Regions from separate parts of the Paenibacillus sp. FSL R7-0026 genome, predicted to be linked through region 1. Evidence: riboswitches for the same ligand, from Rfam matches in the RefSeq annotation. Region 1 holds a riboswitch; each other region holds the start of a gene.

Region 1 (6,851 bases):
TCGTAGCACTATGTACGACGATGTCCACACCAAGCTCAATTGGACGCTGATAGTACGGTGTCATAAAGGTGTTATCCAGAATCGTGATCAGGTCATGTTCCTTCGACCAGTCAGTTACAGCAGCGATATCCGTAATTCGCAGTGTAGGGTTCGACGGTGTTTCCATATAAACTGCCTTGGTGTTTGGCTTGAGTGCCGCTTTTACTTCATCTATATTGGTCATGTCTACAAAGGTTGTCTCGATCTGCATACGGCTTAATATGGAAGTAAGCAAACGATACGTACCTCCATATACATCTTCCGTTACAATCATGTGATCCCCTGCGGAGAACATCATGAACACGCTTGATATCGCAGCCATCCCCGAAGAATAGGCAAAGCCTCGTGCGCCGCCCTCCAGCAATGTGATGTAATCTTCCAAAGCCTGACGTGTCGGATTACCTGAACGACTGTAATCATGTTGAGGCGGATTGAAGATATCAAAATGATGGAAGGTTGATGCTTGGTAGATCGGTACACTGGAGGCTCCAGTCGTTTTGTCAATTTCATCGCCAAAATGGAGCAATTTGGTATCAAATTTCAACTCGGAATTGGGCTTGTTATTGGACTCACTCATGAGTGCACGCCTCCTTCCACTTCCTGTTGTGCAGCTGTCAGAGCATTGCCGAGATCTGCAATCAAATCATCCGCATGTTCAATGCCTACAGAGAACCGGAGCAAACGGTCATCCACACCTACGGCTTCACGAATTTCAAGCGGAATATCCGCATGAGTTTGTACTGCCGGATAAGTCATAAGTGATTCGACTCCGCCGAGACTTTCGGCAAAAGCAATGAGTTTGATATGACGCAGCAACGGTTCAACATAACGTGCATCCTTCACTTTGAAAGAGAAGATACCTGTATTACCCGTGGATTGTTTGTTCTGTATCTCATACCCCGGGTGATCGGATAGACCTGGATGATACACTTCAACCACCGCTGGGTGCTCAAGCAAGTATTTGGCAATAGTAATTGCATTGTGCTCATGACGCTCCATGCGAAGAGCCAGCGTTTTCATACCTTTCATCAACTGGTAGGAGTCACTTGGAGATAATACCGCTCCAATGGAATTATGCAGGAACGCCATCTCTGCAGATAACGCCTCACCTTTGGTAATAATTAGTCCAGCGAGCACATCATTGTGTCCGCCCAGATATTTGGTAGCGCTATGAATGATGATATCGGCACCCAGTTCAATCGGACGTTGGAAAAATGGAGTCAACAACGTGTTGTCAACAATGGTCAACAGGTTGTAACTTTTCGCCCAGGAAGCAACGGCTTCCACATCGGTGATCATCATCAGTGGATTGGTTGGTGTCTCAATAAATACAGCTTTCGTATTCGGTTGACGAACCTTCTCCAGTGCTGCTAGGTCATTCGTGTCCACATAACTTGCAGTTACGCCGAAACGGGACAAGATGCGTTCAAGCAGACGATAGGTTCCACCATACAGATCCAGCGATACAATCAGATGATCCCCTTGACCAAACATGGCAAAAATCGTTTGCAGCGCGGCCATTCCCGAGCTACAGGCAAACCCTGCATCACCGGACTCCAGTGCTGCGGCGGCTTCTTCCAATACTTTACGGGTTGGATTAGTCGTACGAATATAATCAAACCCCGTGCTTTGTCCAAGCTTCGGGTGGCGAAACGCAGTGGATTGATAGATCGGAAAGTTAATGGCGCCTGTTACCGGTTCATTGATGGACCCAATTTGTGCTAAGCGGCTTTCGATTTTCAACTTGTTGTTGTCTTCCATTGCTGCATCCTCCTGTAATCTCGATTAGATTTGCGGGCCAATATCGTAAGGTGTTTCTTGATACACATAGTAATTGAGCCAGTTAGAGAATAATAAGTTGGCATGAGCGCGCCAAGTAGCTGGTGGCACACGGGAAGGGTCATCATTCGGATAATAATGTCTAGGCAATGCGATATCCAACCCTTTGGCTGCATCCCGGTCATACTCCCACTTTAATGAGAACGGGTCATACTCGGCATGTCCTGTGGCAAAAATCTGTTTACCGTCTTTGGTAGCAACCAGGAAGATACCCGCTTCCTCGGATTCAGCCAAGATCTCTAAATTCTCATTCTTTTCAATATCTTCGCGTCTCACTTCCGTATGACGGGAATGTGGAACGTTGAATACTTCATCAAATCCACGCAACAACGGAACATGTGGTTTATTGATGGTATGTGGGAAAACGCCAAAACACTTCTCATCAAGTGCAACCTTAGGTACGTCAAAATGATGGTATAAACCTGCCTGGGAAGCCCAACATATGTGGAGGGTTGAAGTCACATTGGTTTTGGTCCATTCGAAGATCTCCTGGATTTCATTCCAATAGTTCACGTCTTCGAAATCCATCTGTTCCACCGGGGCACCCGTAATAATCATTCCATCGAAACGGCGGTGCTCAATCTCATCGAAGGTTTTATAGAACAGATCCAAATACTCCTGAGACGTATTCTTCGACGTATGGGATTTGGGATGTACAAGAACGACATCCACCTGAATAGGCGTGTTTCCCACCAGACGAAGCAATTGTGTTTCGGTCGTTTCCTTTGTGGGCATCAGGTTTAATATAGCGATACGGAGTGGACGAATATCCTGCTGATATGCAGAAGTTTCATCCATGACGAAGATATTCTCTCCTTCAAGTACTTCTTTTGCTGGTAGAGTATCGGGTATTTTGATTGGCATAGTAAGTCTAACTCCTCCTTGTGCATAAATAGATGCAGCCACCCCTGGCTTGATGTCTTCACATCAATACAGTTATAGACTGCCTTGAGCTTGTAAAAACATTGAATTGCGCTCTCATCCAACGTTACAAACAACCTCAAGTTCCTTAGCGAAAATCACTGCTGAGAAGTCGGGGCATATGACAAAGACCTTCCTCGGATTTCGAGAAAGGTCATATGTAAAATAGATATGCGCCTCTCTCATCTCTCAGTTACAACAGTGCCACTTGACACTTAGTCGCTGCAAGAATTAGCACCGTGCGGTATACCGCCGGTTGCCGGGTTTCATCGGGCCAGTCCCTCCACCTACTCTTGATAAGATTTCGCTGTATTAGATTGTAATTTAATATGGTTCACCGTCTACTTTATTACATTAATGCCCTCACGTCAAGTTGCAGTTCGATGTCTGCTTCCCAGATCGGAACCGTTCATCATCCGTCGTCATACACTGCCTCAGGGCGCGAAATAGACACATTTTTGCGCTTGAAAGCACCTTGTAGCAGCGGTATACTAAACAAGGTGTTATAAACCCTTATGTGAGAGGTGACATATTAAATGGATGGCGACCCGAGGCCTGACTGGCAGCCGAATTCCGACAAACTGCATAGAGAATTGACATTAGCATGCCGGCAGCGGGACGTGACTTCCGTTTGATTATATAGTGAACGCAGCCCTGATCTCCAGGCTCCGCTGCCGACCGGCTGATTTGTTCTTTTTGCGCCCATTATGATAATATCCGCCAAGTTGGCGGGTGCAGAAGGAGTAGATTAACGATGAAAATCCGGTTGGTAAACAACGGTGTATTTATTCCGGTGGACGACATTCAGCAGGCGCTGACTCCACCAGCGGAAGGATTTTACTGGATTGATGCAGACGTAGACGATTTGGCGGTACTTCAGCCGCTGTTCTTGATGCATGATCTGGCTGTGGAAGACTGTCTCAGTGACGAAGAACAACGTCCGAAGATTGAAATTTATGAGAACCATTATTTTATTGTGATTAATAGCATCCGTTTTGATGATGAAGAGATATTTCTACGTGCGGTGAACTTATTCCTCGGCAGACATTTCATTATTAGTGTTACGAAGCAAAAGGTCAGCGAATTGCGCACACTGAAACCCATCCTGTGGGAACAGGAAATCAGTACACCGGATCGTCTGCTGTATTTGCTGGTTGACTTGATTGTTGATAATTATTTCACCGTAGGTGACCGAATTGAAGCACGGATCGAGAAGCTTGAGGAAGACATTCTGATGCACACCAAAAAGTCACATCTGAATGAAATTATCGGGCTACGCAGTGAGATTCTGTGGCTGAAAAAAGTCCTTGGACCTCAGAAAGAGGTCATTAACACCTTGAATAAAAAAGATCTGCGTCTCATCGATGATCAACTGCAAAAGTATTTCAGTGACATCTATGAGAATGCTGTAAAAATATCTGAAACCTTTGAGACTTATCGCGACCTGATGGGCAACTTGCGAGAAGCCTACCAATCCAGTATTGCGAACCGGGCGAATGAGATCATGCGTGTATTTACCGCCATTACCACGGTCTTTATGCCGCTGACAGTCATTACCGGTATATACGGCATGAACTTTACGAATATGCCAGAGCTTAACTGGAAATACAGCTATTTTGTTGTGATTGGCCTGATGGTTACCCTGGGCCTGAGCATGTTCTTCATTTTCCGCAAGAAAGACTGGGTATAAACTCGTATGAAATAACAAAGACGAAGCGCTCCTCCGGGGAAACGCCTCGTCTTTTTTCATTTCTGATTATTAACCAACATTCTTCTCTGTCTCTGCGTGCCGACGAAAGCGGATTCGAATCATGCGCAGTCTTTCATAGACCTGCTCCAGACTTCCTCCTTCGGGTTTCTCTCCTCCATACACCTTATGTAATACTGGCTTCAGGAACGTATCTCCCAGCTCCTCATACGCACTCCATACGGCCTCTTGTTCGTTCTCTGGCATCACTGCCAGCTCTACATCAAGAAGACAATCGGTGTCATAGCCTTCGTGATCCAGTGCCTCTAACAGCTCAACCAACTCGCGTCGGGATAATCCAGATCGATTAACAATCTCCTCTAACGTATACCCTTCCTTCATGCCTTCAAGCACCTGCTTACGCGTGGTGAACTTATCAAGTTCCTGCTTGTACTTCTGCTCTCTCTGCTTGTATAACCAACTCTCATACTCTTCTTCCTTCAGTGCCGTGTATACCCAGTCCAGCGGGAATGTCGTTGAACGTTCCAACCCGTTTGTAATCTCCATCCATTCCGTACCATACTCAGTTGCTTTGCTCTCTCCTACGCCCGGCAGTTGCATCAGTTCATCCAGCGATTGCGGAACAAAGGCACTGATCAAACGCAGCAGACGATTTGTTGCAATAAAATACGGTGCCTTCCGGTCAGACACAGCTCTCTTCCTGCGCCATGTGCACAGATCCATATATAATTGCTCATTGCCGTATAACTCACTGTAACAATGGAGCCGCTGTCCACCATAACTGCGTGACTTCAGATCATCATTCTCATGAAATAACCCCTGCAACTGCGGTCGGTACCCCTCACTCATCTGTGTGGCAAGCTGATGACGGTAAATATGAAGCAGCTCCTCCCAAGAAGTTCCTTCATACCAGATGCTGTCCTCACGCTCTCCTTCCTCGTAGCGACTCCATCCCAGTTGCCAACTATCTTCCTCTTCCCCAATCCATAACTGTGCATACTCTGCATTCTGATCTGACATTCTGGACAATCTGTTCATGAAAATGACTTCCATTCTCCGTTCCCTCCCTTTAACATTTCAGCCTATACGGGTTAGTTACGCTACCTGCAGGCAGCACAAAAAACACCTCTCCTGCAAAATCCATGCAAGAGAGGTGCTTCCTCATTAACCGTACTATGCTGTTGCCCATATCATACCACAATGGTAAAATTCGTCAATCCCTTAATGACCTACTTATTCAATGCCAACTTGGCAAGCGCCAGCGAACCACACAGGCCCGCATTGTCACCTAGTCCTGGTGAAACAACATACTGGTCAATCTCGGATTGAAGTGCAGGATGCTGAACGTATCCAGCCAGCAACTCCTGCAGTTTGCTACGAACCATCGGGAACAGGTGCTCCTGCTTCATTACTCCGCCACCCATGACGATTTTCTGCGGAGAGAGAATGAGAACATAATTCATCAGTGCATGTGCCAGGTAATGTGCTTCGATCTCCCAAGCTTTATGATCCGCAGGCAGCTCATAAGCCGGTTGCTCCCAACGTTTGTTAATGGCCGGTCCTGCTGCAAGGCCTTCGAGGCAGTCACCATGATACGGACAGAAACCCTCGTATGTATCCTCCGGATGTCTCCGCACAATGATATGTCCCATCTCTGGATGTGACAATCCATGGACCATTTTACCGCCAACCACAGCACCAGCACCAATACCTGTACCCACAGTGATATACAGACAGCTCTCAAGACCTTGTGCAGCGCCCCAGGTTGCCTCTCCAAGTGCCGCACCATTCACATCCGTATCAAATGTCATCGGCACATCAAAATGCTCCTTGAGCTTGCCAATCACGTTATACTGTCCCCAATGTGGTTTTGGTGTTGTTGTGATATAGCCATATGTTGGGCTTCCTTCAATCGGATCAATCGGACCGAATGAACCTACACCCAGAGCTTCAATGCCTTTGCCTTCAAAATATGAAATCACTTGAGCCATGGTCTCTTCCGGTGTTGTTGTTGGAAAACTTACGCGTTCCAGAACTTCTCCGTTTTCTGTGCCAATACCACATACAAATTTGGTTCCGCCTGCTTCAATTGCGCCTAAGATCGTCATGTTAGTCACACTCCCAAGTTAGTTTAAAAAGGAATTCGAATTGCTTTACTTGATGACACTATAATTACCCTGCTACTTGTTCTCCAGCTTGGACAATCGTTTCATTAACGTTTGCCTCCAGCTGTCTGACAGCGCAGGAATGGCTAGCAACGCCTGAATACCTTCGACATTTTCTTTCCCCTGATGCATGATTCGATTGGCTTCAAGAACCGTCATTGAGGCTGGATCGGTGCTGA
Region 2 (6,851 bases), 3.8 Mb from region 1:
GCCGTGCGGGTGATATTACTCCGATTGTGCTCCTGAGTCAGTGTCTTAATCTCTTCCAGAATGATGCAATCTTCTTCGCAGACGAGTGCGCTTTGAACCTGGTCCGTGCGTGCAAAAGACTTGCCGCTGGCAGGTAACAAACGCTCCACCTCAGACTGTAAGGCAGCTGCCGTATCTGTATCCCACTCGATGTCACGCAATGGGTGACGAAGCTGTGCAGAAGCTTGCCATGCAGCCTGTTTGCCACGCCATATTTCCCGGGCAGCACCCGGAATGGAACGGACCATCTGCAGGAGGGACCCGTGATGTTGTTCGCTGGAAGAATCGGTTCTGGTGGAAGTCATGATGTGACATCCTTTCATGATGTTCTGAGTTTAAATTCACAGACCATGTGGTTTATTCTAAGTATGCGCTGATTATTTGACTTCCACTCGCCAATTTGCTTCACTTAGGGTAAGACAAGGTACAGAAAGGGAGATGACCGAATGGAACAGATTACTTCCAAACCGGCTTTTGATGTAGCCATCCAATCCCCACGTTTGACAATTGCCGTATTCAAGGCAGACTGGTGTGGTGACTGCAAATACATCGATCCGTTTATGCCTGAGGTTGAAGAGAAATATGCACGTGAACTGACCTTGATTGAGGTCGATGTGGATCAGGTTGGAACGGTTAGTGAAGAGCAGAATATTCTGGGCATTCCAAGCTTTGTGGCGTATACAGATGGCCGTGAACTCGTACGTTATGTGAACAAGCTGCGCAAGTCGAGAGAAGAGATTGAGCAGTTCTTAGATCGAGCAGTTGAGGTGTACAACACGATTCATAAATAATGTTATATAAGTTCAACTAATGAATATTTACACAGGCACTACGATGTCAGAATAACCTTCCGATCGCTGTTATCCCCAGATTTCTGTGATCCCTTTTATAAAGGGAAAATCCGGGGATAAAGGCGAACGCTTCGCTTCTCTGGTTATTTCTGTCCTCTCCGTTATTGTGTAAATGTTTCATTGAACTTATATAAAAGTATGACAGGTTCATGTTGTAAAAGGGTATAATAAAAAGAACGCCATTTCTCTTGAAATAGGGAAATGGCGTTTGTGTGTTCAGGATTCTGTTTAAGACACAATTCAACTGGCATATCCCTCAATTACATATCCTCAATGACCTGTGGGTCATTATTTCACCAGACGTTAACATTTTGTCACAAAGCGCGACGTCAATGAACATTTTATCCGTTATAATGAATTTAGTTGTGAAATAAGTGTCAAAGTACCGAAACAAGCGGAGAATATTCTTCGCCATCTTAAACCAACAGCGGGTGAGAAAAAATTGAAACACTTAACTTTGTTTAAATGGTTAACCGTATTAACCTGTCTTGTCATGTTTCTGGCCACTTTTGGCGGAGGCATCGTAACCAAAACGGAATCAGGCCTTGGCTGCGGAACAGAATGGCCTTTATGTAACGGAAAACTCGTTCCCGCACATACTGTGGCTTCACTCATTGAATATTCCCATCGCGCTGTAAGTGCACTGGCTGGACTGTTGTCCATTGCCTCGTTTGTTGCTTTTCTGCGGTTTGGCAAGTCACGTCGTGACCTGCAATTGTTTTCTTTCTTAACTCTGGTATTTGTTATCGTCCAGGGAATCATGGGGGCTTTTGCCGTTGTCTTCTCCCAATCTTCAGCAGTCATGGCACTGCATTTTGGTTTTGCACTGATTGCTTTTGCCAGTTCCCTAATGATGGCGTTGGGCATCAGGCAGGAGGCCAAAGATGGCGGATTGGAGCGCCTGAATAAATACCCTCGGGTTAGCAAAAAATTCAGGAATCTGGTCTGGTTCTCCACCATTTACACATATCTCGTGGTATACACGGGTGCATTTGTGAGTCACACGGATTCTGCCGGCGGATGCTCGGGATTTCCGCTTTGTAACGGTCAGATTATTCCTGAGCTTTCGGGTGGGGTAGCGGTTGCTTTTGCTCACCGTGCAGCAGCTGCGTCGCTCGTGATTGTTATCGCGATCCTGGGTCACTTCGCTTACCGTAATCATCCGGACAACAAGGAAATGCGTACCCTTGGCGTGGTATCCGTTGTTCTCATTCTCATGCAAGTAGTCATTGGTATTTTCATGATGGTGACAATGAACCGTCCGGAAGTATACATGTTCGTAGCTCTTGCTCATATGCTGGATATCGCCATATTGTTCGGGGTTTTAACCTATATGAGTTTCCTGGTGTACAAGCTACATCGCCCGGCTAATCGTTTCTAAGATATAGATCCATTCTTTTTCCAAAGGTACTTGGGCTAAATATGAAAGTCCACCATCCAGTGATGTACATCATTGGACAGGTGGACTTTGTTTGATGTCAGGGGGATCAGGGCAACCTATGGCAAGCAGCAATTACACGGAATGGATGATGTGTTACGTTTACGGTGATGAATTCTTGTTGATTTGGAAAAGAGGAGGTTAGATATGCTGCGAACGTTGTTGGGGGAAAAGCCACGTATAAACGAAGGTAAATTGAAAGCAGCGATGGACGCAATGGCGCATACGCTTGAGCTATTTCAACGACAAATGCATGTGGACCAAGATCCCACGCATGACTATCGGAAACTGTATGTGTGGACTCAGGGACTCATCTCCTCACTGGATGAACTGGAGCAAAGCTGTTTCGCTGCTGCTCATTTTCGTAAAAAGGTCGTTGCAGGTTCAACGGATGATATGACGCCGACTGAAAAAGCCGAGTATGCTCGGTATGTGTATTTCTACAAAGATGGCTTTATCCGCTGCTTTGCCATTCTGGATAAAGTCGGCACGGTATTAAATGAAATATTCCAGTTGAATACTTCAAATACCAAAGCGCATTTTTCTTATTTTACTGTGTTAAGGCAGTTCGACTATGCGAGGGAACATCATGATCTTGCGTTGCTATTAATACAGATCAAGGACTCTTATCGTGAACCGATGAGCAAGCTGCGCAAACGACGTAATATGGAAATTCACTACATGAACTCAGAAATGCACGATGACCTGTGGCAGTTACATCAGACCTTGCAAGGTAAAGTGAAATTGGAGGATCTGAATCAGCATGTGCAGGAAATGCGTCAGGGCGTCGATATGGTCTGTGAAACGTTAACAGCCTCTTATAGTTATATCAACAAAATATGGAAAAGAAATAATTCCCTTTGACAAATCGGAATACTTGGAATATACTGAGTTTCAATCAAATGTTACACGGATATAATTGATATTTCAAAAGTTACGTTCACATTATAAAGCATAAACTACATGAACTTATAAAATCCTACAACAACATATTTCTTATCGAGAGCGGCGGAGGGACAGGCCCGATGAAGCCCGGCAACCGATTTGTAACGACATGATACATGTATCATTCGTTATAGATGTTAGGTGCTAATTCCTACAAAATGGTGCAAGACACGATTTTGGCAGATGAGAAGGTATATTCTTTCACGTGAAGAGCCCTCTTTGTATCTGCAAAGGGCTCTTTTTTTGTACTTTAAGGGGAGTTTTCCTTTAGATCGGGTAAAGATACATGTAGGTGGTTGGAAAGGGGCAAGTGCGATTGATTGAATTAAAAGGTTTAACGAAAACGTACGGCAAAGGGAAAAAATCTACAACAGCGTTATCCGAGCTGAATTTGAGCATCCAAAAGGGTGAAATCTACGGTGTGATTGGCCATTCTGGAGCGGGCAAAAGCACATTGATTCGCTGCATTAATTTGCTGGAACGGCCTACGGAGGGTGAGGTATGGGTCGACGGAATCAACTTGACTGAACTGAGCAAAACCGAATTGCAGCAACAGAGACGCAAGATCGGGATGATTTTTCAACACTTTAATCTGTTATCTTCGGCAACGGTATATGACAATGTAGCTTTTCCACTAAAGCTTGTGAATACACCCAAGGAAGCCATTGATCGCAAAGTGAAGGAAATGCTCGCACTGGTTGGTCTGGAGCACCATAGCAGCAAATATCCGGCTCAATTATCGGGTGGACAGAAACAACGTGTAGGGATTGCGAGAGCACTTGCAAGTGATCCAAATGTACTTCTCTGTGATGAGGCTACTTCGGCACTTGATCCGCAGACGACAAATTCAATCCTGAAGTTATTGCTCGACATTAATGAAAAGTACAACCTTACGATTGTGCTGATCACACATGAGATGCATGTCATTCAGAACATCTGTGACAAGGTGGCTGTCATTCATCAAGGTGGCATTGTGGAACAAGGACCTGTAACAGACGTGTTCTTGAAGCCGCAGCATGCGATTACGCGGGACTTCATGATGCGTGACCATGAAGCTGGACTTGCTCTGGAAGAGACCGCTCTGGCAAATGCAGGCGTTGAATTGCAGGCAGGTGCTGCTTCCAAACTTGTGAAGATATCCTTTCTGGGTAACAAAACGTATGAAGCGATTTTGTCTAGAACGGTACGTAAGACAGGCGTGGATTTTGCCATCCTGCAAGGTACAATCTCTACGATCAAACAGGTTCCTTATGGGCAGCTGACCGTTCGGTTCGAGGGTGATTCAAATGCGATTGATCGGACGATATCAGAATTAACCGCTGAGGGACTTGATGTGGAGGTGCTTCGTTAGATGGATTTTTCAACAGTTCGCTGGGAAGAGGTTGGTAAAGCCTCCATTGAGACACTGCAAATTTTGGGTGTATCAGGCTTGTTTACCGTAATTTTTGGTTTACCGCTCGGAGTGCTGCTGTTCATGACAGCACGATCTACTTCGATCAAGTCACGGACAGTGTACACTATACTATCCCTGATTGTGAATATTTTGCGCTCAGTCCCATTTATCATATTGATTGTTGCTCTTATTCCGTTCACTCGTTCACTCGTCGGTACTGCTACAGGTGTGTTAGGTGTTATACCACCTTTAGTTATTTCAGCAGCTCCTTACTTTGCTCGATTGGTGGAGACGACGTTGCGAGAAGTTGATCGGGGTGTCATTGAAGCGGCACAGTCGATGGGTGCTTCGACCGGACAGATTGTAAGACGGGTATTACTGCCTGAAGCGTTACCTGGTTTGGTTGCTGGGATAACCATTACCATCGTTACGCTTGTCTCTTACACGGCGATGGCGGGCATGGTTGGTGGTGGAGGTCTAGGAACGCTGGCAATCAACTATGGGTATTATCGTTATCAAAATGAAATCATGATTATATCCGTAGTGTCGATGATTATTCTAGTGCAAATTCTCCAGATGGCTGGAGATCGCTTGGTTACATTTTTCACCAGGAAATAACACATAGATAACATGATGGATATGCATTCATGCGGATGCCACATGAAAAAATGATTAGAGAAGGGGTTTTACACATGAAAAAATGGTCTTTTGCTCTACTTAGTCTTATGTTGATTGCGGTTCTCGCAGCTTGCGGAAACAACAAGGACGCCGATAGCGGCGCAGACAATTCAGCAGGTGCACCACGTACAGTTGAATTGAAAGTTGGAGCTTCACCTACACCACATGCAGAGATTCTGGAAAGCATCAAGCCTGAACTGGAAGCACAAGGTATTCGTCTGCAAGTCGTTACATTCAATGACTATGTACAACCCAATCAGCAGCTTGCTGATAAAAAATTGGATGCAAACTTCTTCCAGCACCAACCTTATCTGGACACAGAGAATAAAGAACGTGGATTCAACCTCGTTTCTGTAACACCTGTTCATGTTGAACCTTTTGGTGGATACTCCAAGAAGATTAAGTCTTTAGATGAATTGGCTGACGGCGCAAAAGTAGCAATTCCGAATGACCCATCCAATGGTGGACGTGCACTGTTGCTGCTCGCGAAGGAAGGCATTATTACGCTGAAAGACAACACAAATATCACATCTACGATTCAAGATATCACAGCCAATCCGAAGAACCTGGATATCATCGAGCTGGATGCAGCCATGATGCCTCGTCAATTGGATGAAGCAGATCTGGTATTCATCAACGCTAACTATGCGCTTGAAGCGAACCTGAATCCGGCGAATGATGCTTTGCTGATCGAAGATCTGCAAGGTAACCCATACGCCAACATCCTCGTTTCCCGTGAGGACAACAAGGATGCAGATGCAATTCAAAAACTGGCTGCTGCTCTGCACTCCGAAGAAGTGAAAACATTCATCAAAGAACGTTATAAAGGTGCAGTTGAACCTGCAACTGAATAATTCACGATATGTATGATATGATGTGAAGCTATTAAGAATAAGCCGTATATCTCTTCTGAAGAGATATACGGCTTATTTTATGTTTCCTAAGTCTGTGCTGACGTGGGATCAATAAGGGAAGGGTTAGGGCTTATCTTGTTTCTCCACGTCAGATTGATGTCCAGATTGGCGGTAGTAAGATAATTCATTCTGATCAGCATACTGCTGCTCATCTGCTTCTTGCAGGTACGTTCTCTCGGAGGGAGAGAGTGTTTCTTCTTCTCCGTGTGAGCTTTTGATCTTGTATCTGATCCACCCAATCAGACCGAGAACGACAACGAGGATCAAAGCCCATCCTTTTTTGAGCAAAAGAAGAGCACTGAATTTCTGGGAAGCTGTGTACCCGATCCCGCCCATCAGAAGACTGTTGAGTCCTATGGTGGATGTTTTGTCAGTCGAAGCATTGTACTCCTCGTAGGTGTATCCTGCATTGATGCTCAGCTTATGAAGTACGGTTTCCTCGAATGCCTGACGGCTCTGTTGAAAGTTGGCCGTATCTGTAACCAGAATGGCTGTGATGTATCCTTCGCGTGTCAGGAGTTTTACATTGTAATTGACCATGGCTTGCTGATCAGCATTCTTGAAACCAAGGGAGTAAACCAACTGATGTTTGG
Region 3 (6,851 bases), 4.1 Mb from region 1:
AATACTCCGGACTATGATGCTTTTTGGAATAGCATATTTAATGGTGTCAGCTTCCAGGACAAGGTTGAACGCAAGGATGCAAAAGGGAATTCTGTATGGCTTGAGGCGACATATATGCCGGTGTACGATGAGACGAATCAGAAGATACTGGGTGTTTCCAAAATAGCGACCAACATCACCAACCGTCAGAACAACATTTCGGTCGTAGTGAATGAGCTGAAAACGATGTCTCATGAACTGAATGGGCAGGCAGATGTAGGTATTGAACGGAGCCAGGAATTAATGTCCAGTATCTCCTATATCTCTGAGGTGTCGACTTCTAACCGTGCAACGTTGACTCATTTGCAGGAACAGGCCGGATCGATTCAGGGCGTGGTACGAACGATACGCGAGATTTCATCTCAGACGCAACTACTCGCGTTAAATGCTGCCATTGAGGCTGCACATGCAGGAGAATACGGACGAGGATTCGATATCGTGGCCAAGGAAGTTAAGAAACTATCCGCAATGGTAGAGAGTTCGATTAATGAGATTCGTGATAGCGTGACTGGAATAACGAAGGAGATTGGTAATATCACAGGAGGTACCAAAAAAGTAGAAGAATATGTGGAGCAGAGCCAGAAGCAGATTGAGATTGCATTGAATGATTTTACAGCAATTGCTGCTTCAGCTCACTTGTTGGATGCCAAAGCGGAGCATGTGACCAGAATCGTATAACAATATATAGTAATAGCGGTTCCTTGCACAGGAACCGTTTTTTTTGTCGTTCAGTACTCAAAAAAACGGGAATTATTGTGATCAAACGGGGACACAATACTTGGGAATACCTGCAGCTTTGTCATGCAGAGAAATGTTGGGGTGGGAACATGTGGTCAACAATTGTATCCTACGTGCCGGATTGGTCCATATGGATCCAGGCATTCTTGGTCTTCATCATTCCAATTGGTATTACATTGAGCACGCGTTGGATCAATGCTGCCATTAAGCGCGGAAGTTTCTCTCGTTCGAAGCAATCGTCCGTATCCTCAAAGGATATCTCGCCAGCAGCCAAAGGGCAGGGTGAAGGGACCGAAACAGGCCAATATGCGAATATTAAATTAACCGGCAAGTACAATACGGATCTGACCAGTGTAAGAGAAAGCTTTGGTCAAAATGCTGACGTGCATATTCGGGAGTTTACGATTAGGGGTACGAATACACGGGCAGCCGTTATATATACGGAAGGCCTGGTAGATCAAGATTTAATCGATGATCACCTGATTACACCGTTAATGTTGGAGGGCGTTCCAGAGCTTAAGCGAGAGGGGTTCCTCCATCCGGATAATGCACATTTACTGTCGGCCTACCTGCAAGATCAACTACTACCTGTCAGTCTGATTGAGGAGACCCAGTCCCTTCAAAAGGTCTCACTTGGCGTGCTTTTTGGCAAGAATGCACTGTTGGTCGATGGATTGCCGGGAGCTCTATTAATTGGAGCTCATAAGATCAAAACACGTGGTGTAAATGAACCGTTGTCAGAGGGGTTGCTCCGTGGACCTCGTATTGGTTTTACAGAGCAATTAAGCGATAATACAGGCATTTTGCGTCGTTATGGAAGTGATCAGAGCCTGTTTATTAAGAAGTATGAAGTGGGTTCACGGATCAAAAAAGATTTGGCGATAGCCTATATTCAGGATATTGCCGATCCAAATCTCGTTGCTGAAGTATGCAAGCGAATTGAAGAGATGGATATGGATTCGATGTTGGAATCAGGTTATGTGGAACAACTCATCGAAGATAATACGCTGAGTCCTTTTCAGCAGGTACTGAATACGGAAAGACCTGACCGGGTGATGGGTGCCCTTCTGGAAGGTCGAGTAGCAATTTTGTTGGATGGAACGCCATTTGTATTAATTGTACCGGTGACCTTTAGCATGTTGCTTCAGTCTCCAGAGGACTATTATGAACGCTGGATTCCTGGAACATTTTTGCGAGTGCTACGTTTTATGGCCGCTATGCTGGCATTGCTTGCTCCTGCGCTCTATATCTCGTTTATCTCGTTCCATCCGGGTCTAATTCCAACCAAGCTGGTATTGACGATTATTGAAACGCGTACTGGAGTTCCATTCCCTTCAATTATTGAGGTACTCATCATGGAGCTTTCAATCGAAATTTTGAGGGAGGCCGGGATACGCTTGCCCAAACCGATTGCGCCAGCGATGGGAATCGTTGGAGGTCTGATTATTGGCCAAGCAGCGGTGCAAGCGGGAATAATAAGTCAATTTCTGGTCATTGTTGTTGCGGTAACTGCCATCTCTTCCTTTACGATTCCGGTCTATAGTGCGGGATTAACGCTAAGGATTCTACGATTTGCCGCTATGTTCAGCGCAGCCGTACTCGGATTGTTTGGCGTGGTTATGTTCTTTCTGCTTGTGTGTACACATCTGGCACGACTCTCGAGCTTTGGCGTCCCTTATGTTGGACCCGCGGTTCCTTATCACATGAATGAATGGAAGGATTTTGTTATCCGTGCACCGCTAAATATGATGAGAATGCGTCCCAAAATGACAAATCCGATAGATCAGGACCGAAAAAAATAAGTTTATCCACAGAAGGTCTGGAGGTGAAATAAAGTGAATGGCTCCCAAGGAAAAATTACCACGACTCAGGCCGTTGTAATTATTGTAAATTACATGCTTGGCGCCGGGATATTGACACTACCTCGAACGACCAGCAAAGCTGTCGGAACACCGGATGTCTGGATTTCCATTATCCTATCTGGATTCATTATCTTAGGCGTCGGAATAATTCTGGTTACGCTGTGTCGCAGATTTCCGGAGAAAACCGTCTTCCAGTTCACCCGTGAGATTACGGGCAGCTGGATTGCTTTCATACTGGGATTGTCTATGATTATGTATTTCATAGTTATTGCCGCATTCGAAATCAGAGTTATGGCTGAAGTAACTGGGATGTATCTGCTCGAACGCACCCCCACCTGGGCGATTGTGATGGTCTTCATGTGGATCGGTGTATATATGATCTCAGGAGGGCTTGGCGTTATCGTACGTGTGTTTGAGATCATCCTTCCGATTACGATTATTATATTTGTGATTGAAATTTTGCTTAGTAATCAGCTATTCGAGATTGGCAATCTGAGACCCGTTCTCGGTGATGGGGTTATACCCGTTTTCCATGGATTAAAGCCTTCACTATTATCTTATACGGGCTATGAGGTGATGTTAATCATGACTGCCTATATGAAAAATCCGAAGAAGAGCAATAAAGCGATGACCTGGGGGATACTCATATCCACTATTATCTACTTGATCACGGTGGTGATGGTTATAGGCAGTTTATCGCTCGATGGCATTAAAACTCGAACCTGGCCAACGCTGGATTTGGTAAGAAGCTTCGAAATCCAGGGTCTGATATTCGAGCGTTTTGAATCCTTATTGCTGGTCATCTGGATTATGCAAATCTTTTCGACTACAGCAATTACACATTACTGCGCTTCGGTGGGTATTCGTGATTTGTTTCGTTCCAAAAAAATCAAAGGTATCATGTACGGCCTGCTTCCGTTCATTTATCTGACAGCAATGATACCCAAAACAGTGGATGATACTTTTGCACTAGGAGATATGCTGGGCAATGTGTCCGTATTTTTGTTTGGCATTTTACCTCTGGTACTACTGTTGTTAAGTCTGATTCGCAAAAAAGGAGGCAAGCATGCATGATTACATTCCGTATGTTGTTACGCTTAGCCACTGTATTATGCATTCTCTTAACGATATCCGGATGTTGGAGCAGTCGGGAGATAGAGGATCTAAGTGTCTACGTCGGTCTTGGGATCGATATCGGTAAAGAGACAGAATTTGAGAAAGACATCGCTAATCAGGGAGGAGCGTATTCCAAGCAGAACAATTTGACGGCCACGGTACAGATCGCTCCCGGTAATTCAAGTAGTCAAAAGAGCCAACAATCCGGTTCGCCTTCTTCTGGTAAAACGTCCTATTCCAATGAACAGCTTACTGGAGATTCCTTGCTGCAAATCTTTCGTCAGTTTGCTCTGAGGCGAGATCATCCGCTCATCGGACATCATCTGAAGGTCATCGTTGTGTCCAAGGATATTGCCAAAAAGTATGGTCTGGATCAGCTGCTGGATTTTGTACTTCGGGATAACGATATTCGCCCTAACTGTCTGGTGTTGATTAGCCATCATCGCGCCGTTGATGTACTGACTTCAGATGATCCTTCCCGGATTCCAGCATTTTATCTTACAGGTATTACCAGCAATTCGTACTTGTCCAATAAAATCCTGGACCCGGTTCTACTCTCCAAATTAGATGCACAAATGCAATCTGGTTCCAGCTTTTTGCTCCAGAATGTACTGAACTCCAATGGAGAGGACAAGTTCTCCGGTGCCAGTATATTTGATGGGAAAACGACCAAATTCATCGGAGAACTTAGCCAAACGGACCTAGAAGGGCTATCGTGGATCAGACCTAAAGAAAAAGGAGGTATCTTGAAGACATACAATAAAGCGGGATTCACTGTTGTATATGAAATGAAGAAGAAGAAAACAAAAGTAATTCCCAAGGTGGTTGGTAATGACATTTCATTCCATGTAAAGGTCGAATCCGAAGGCTGGTTGATGGAAGATTGGCGTTCTCCCGAAAGAGAGGAAAAAGGGGATTATCTTAGAGAATTGGAAAAAGAATTTGCTGAACTTGCCGAGCAACAGATTCGACAATTGTTATACAAACTGCAGCATACCTATAAAGTAGATGTTGCGGATTTTCGGGATAGCTTACGTATCAAAGAACCTAAAACATGGAAAAAAGTCAAAGACGATTGGGATAAAATTTTTAGCACCGTGCCGATCACGTATGAGGTAAAGACCACCATCACGAATCCGGGGTCTTCCACCGAATAGCGAGGTGTGCCATTTATTATTTAAATGTTGACACATTCATGATAGATCGCTATATTAGTAAAAAATCATTTTCTTATCCAGAGAGGTGGAGGGACTGGCCCTTAGAAACCTCAGCAACAGATCTGAAGGATACTGTGCTAATTCCAGCGGGTGAAAGCCTGATAGATAGGAGCGTTTGTTTTTATTTGTCAGTAACGGCGCACTCTTTAGGCAGAGTGGGTCTTTTTTGTTTTTTCTGGATGAAGAAGTAGGGGAGCAGCAGGTATGGAGAACAACAACGACAAAGGGCATTTTCAGCGGAAAATGCAGGCACGGCATGTGGTCATGCTCTCTCTCGGAGGAGTCATTGGAACGGGATTATTCCTCAGCTCAGGTTACACCATTCAGCAGGCGGGACCACTGGGAACCATTCTGTCCTATCTGATCGGAGCGATCGTTGTATATCTGGTGATGCTCTGTCTTGGTGAACTGTCTGTTCATATGCCAGAGACGGGAGCATTTCATAGTTATGCAGCCAAATATATCGGACCAGCAACAGGTTACACGGTGGCTTGGTTATACTGGTTAACCTGGACTGTTGCGCTTGGCTCCGAATTCACAGCCGCCGGATTGCTGATGCAGCGCTGGTTCCCATCGGTGAACGTATGGATATGGAGCGCGGTTTTTGCACTGATGATCTTTCTGTTTAACGCTTTAACGGTGAAATTATTTGCGGAATCCGAGTTCTGGTTCTCATCTGTAAAAGTAGTGACTATCGTAATCTTCATTATAATCGGTGGCGCAGCCATGTTCGGCATCATCCCGATGGCGGATTCTGAACCGGCTCCATTTCTATCAAATATTACTGCATCCGGGTGGTTCCCTCATGGGGCTACAGCGATATTGATGACCATGCTTGCTGTAAACTTTGCCTTCTCAGGCACCGAGTTAATCGGCATTGCCGCTGGTGAGACGGAGAACCCGGAAAAGACGATACCAAAAGCCATTCATACAACGCTGTGGCGTTTGGTTATTTTCTTCATCGGAACGATTATTATCTTGTCGGCCTTGCTGCCCATGTCGGATGCCAGTGTACTGGAAAGTCCGTTTGTAGCGGTAATGGAGCGGGTGGGTGTACCCTATGCAGCAGATATTATGAACTTTGTTATTCTGACGGCGATTCTCTCTGCTGCCAATTCAGGCCTGTATGCATCTTCACGGATGCTCTGGTCTCTGGCTGATAAAAAAACGATCTCCCCGTGGTTTGCCAAATTGACCAAAAGCGGGGTACCCCTGAATGCACTTCTGATTAGTATGGTGGGTGGTGCGTTGGCATTGCTGTCCAGTATTATTGCGCCAGGTACGGTGTATATTACGCTGGTCTCCATTTCAGGTCTGGCTGTCGTTGCGGTATGGATGAGCATCAGTGCCTCCCAATACATGTTCCGCAGACAATATATCCGGGAAGGACATGCGGTCAAAGATCTGGTCTACCGCACACCACTGTATCCGGTGGTACCCATTGTTTCATTTATATTATGCCTGGCTTCATGCATAGGTATTGCCTTTGACCCGACACAGCGAATTGCGCTGTATTGTGGGGTTCCGTTTATCGCAGTATGTTACGCTGCTTATTATCTGACAGAACGTGTGAATAAGAAAAGAGGACAAGTACATGACGCAAGCACAACAGACTAACCCCATAGAACAGATTTTGCGTGAACATCCGGTCATGATTCTGGATGGAGCGTTGGCAACGGAACTCGAACAGCATGGATGTGATCTGGATGATCCACTATGGTCTGCTCGTGTGTTGCTTGAGAATCCGGATGTTATTGTTCAGGTCCATGCAGATTATTTTCGAGCAGGAGCCGACTGTGCGATTACATCCAGTTATCAGGCGACGGTGGGTGGCTTCAGCAAGAGAGGAATCGATGAACAGGCAGCACTAGAGCTGATC

Evidence for each region. A riboswitch is a leader RNA that binds a small molecule or an ion and turns the genes downstream of it on or off. The one in region 1 is predicted to bind S-adenosylmethionine.
Region 2: another riboswitch for S-adenosylmethionine. It lies ahead of MKY44_RS23465 (methionine ABC transporter ATP-binding protein); the one in region 1 lies ahead of metA (homoserine O-acetyltransferase MetA).
Region 3: another riboswitch for S-adenosylmethionine. It lies ahead of mmuP (S-methylmethionine permease); the one in region 1 lies ahead of metA (homoserine O-acetyltransferase MetA).

What each region holds. Positions count from the first base shown of each region.
Region 1 is NZ_JBBORG010000001.1:1,558,324-1,565,174, reverse strand. It holds gene MKY44_RS07125 (trans-sulfuration enzyme family protein) at 1-616, opposite strand, end outside; gene MKY44_RS07120 (PLP-dependent transferase) at 613-1,800, opposite strand; gene metA (homoserine O-acetyltransferase MetA) at 1,825-2,742, opposite strand; SAM riboswitch class I at 2,979-3,102, opposite strand; gene corA (magnesium/cobalt transporter CorA) at 3,554-4,489, shown strand; gene MKY44_RS07105 (HRDC domain-containing protein) at 4,559-5,560, opposite strand; gene MKY44_RS07100 (ROK family protein) at 5,737-6,615, opposite strand; gene MKY44_RS07095 (MOSC domain-containing protein) at 6,688-6,851, opposite strand, start outside.
Region 2 is NZ_JBBORG010000001.1:5,366,303-5,373,153, reverse strand. It holds gene MKY44_RS23485 (DUF2515 family protein) at 1-344, opposite strand, end outside; gene MKY44_RS23480 (thioredoxin family protein) at 486-830, shown strand; gene MKY44_RS23475 (COX15/CtaA family protein) at 1,333-2,271, shown strand; gene MKY44_RS23470 (Cthe_2314 family HEPN domain-containing protein) at 2,476-3,192, shown strand; SAM riboswitch class I at 3,322-3,463, shown strand; gene MKY44_RS23465 (methionine ABC transporter ATP-binding protein) at 3,590-4,624, shown strand; gene MKY44_RS23460 (methionine ABC transporter permease) at 4,625-5,284, shown strand; gene MKY44_RS23455 (MetQ/NlpA family ABC transporter substrate-binding protein) at 5,359-6,198, shown strand; gene MKY44_RS23450 (DUF2167 domain-containing protein) at 6,322-6,851, opposite strand, start outside.
Region 3 is NZ_JBBORG010000001.1:5,639,081-5,645,931, reverse strand. It holds gene MKY44_RS24810 (methyl-accepting chemotaxis protein) at 1-717, shown strand, start outside; gene MKY44_RS24805 (spore germination protein) at 867-2,579, shown strand; gene MKY44_RS24800 (spore germination protein) at 2,613-3,713, shown strand; gene MKY44_RS24795 (Ger(x)C family spore germination protein) at 3,710-4,912, shown strand; SAM riboswitch class I at 4,983-5,084, shown strand; gene mmuP (S-methylmethionine permease) at 5,177-6,589, shown strand; gene mmuM (homocysteine S-methyltransferase) at 6,567-6,851, shown strand, end outside.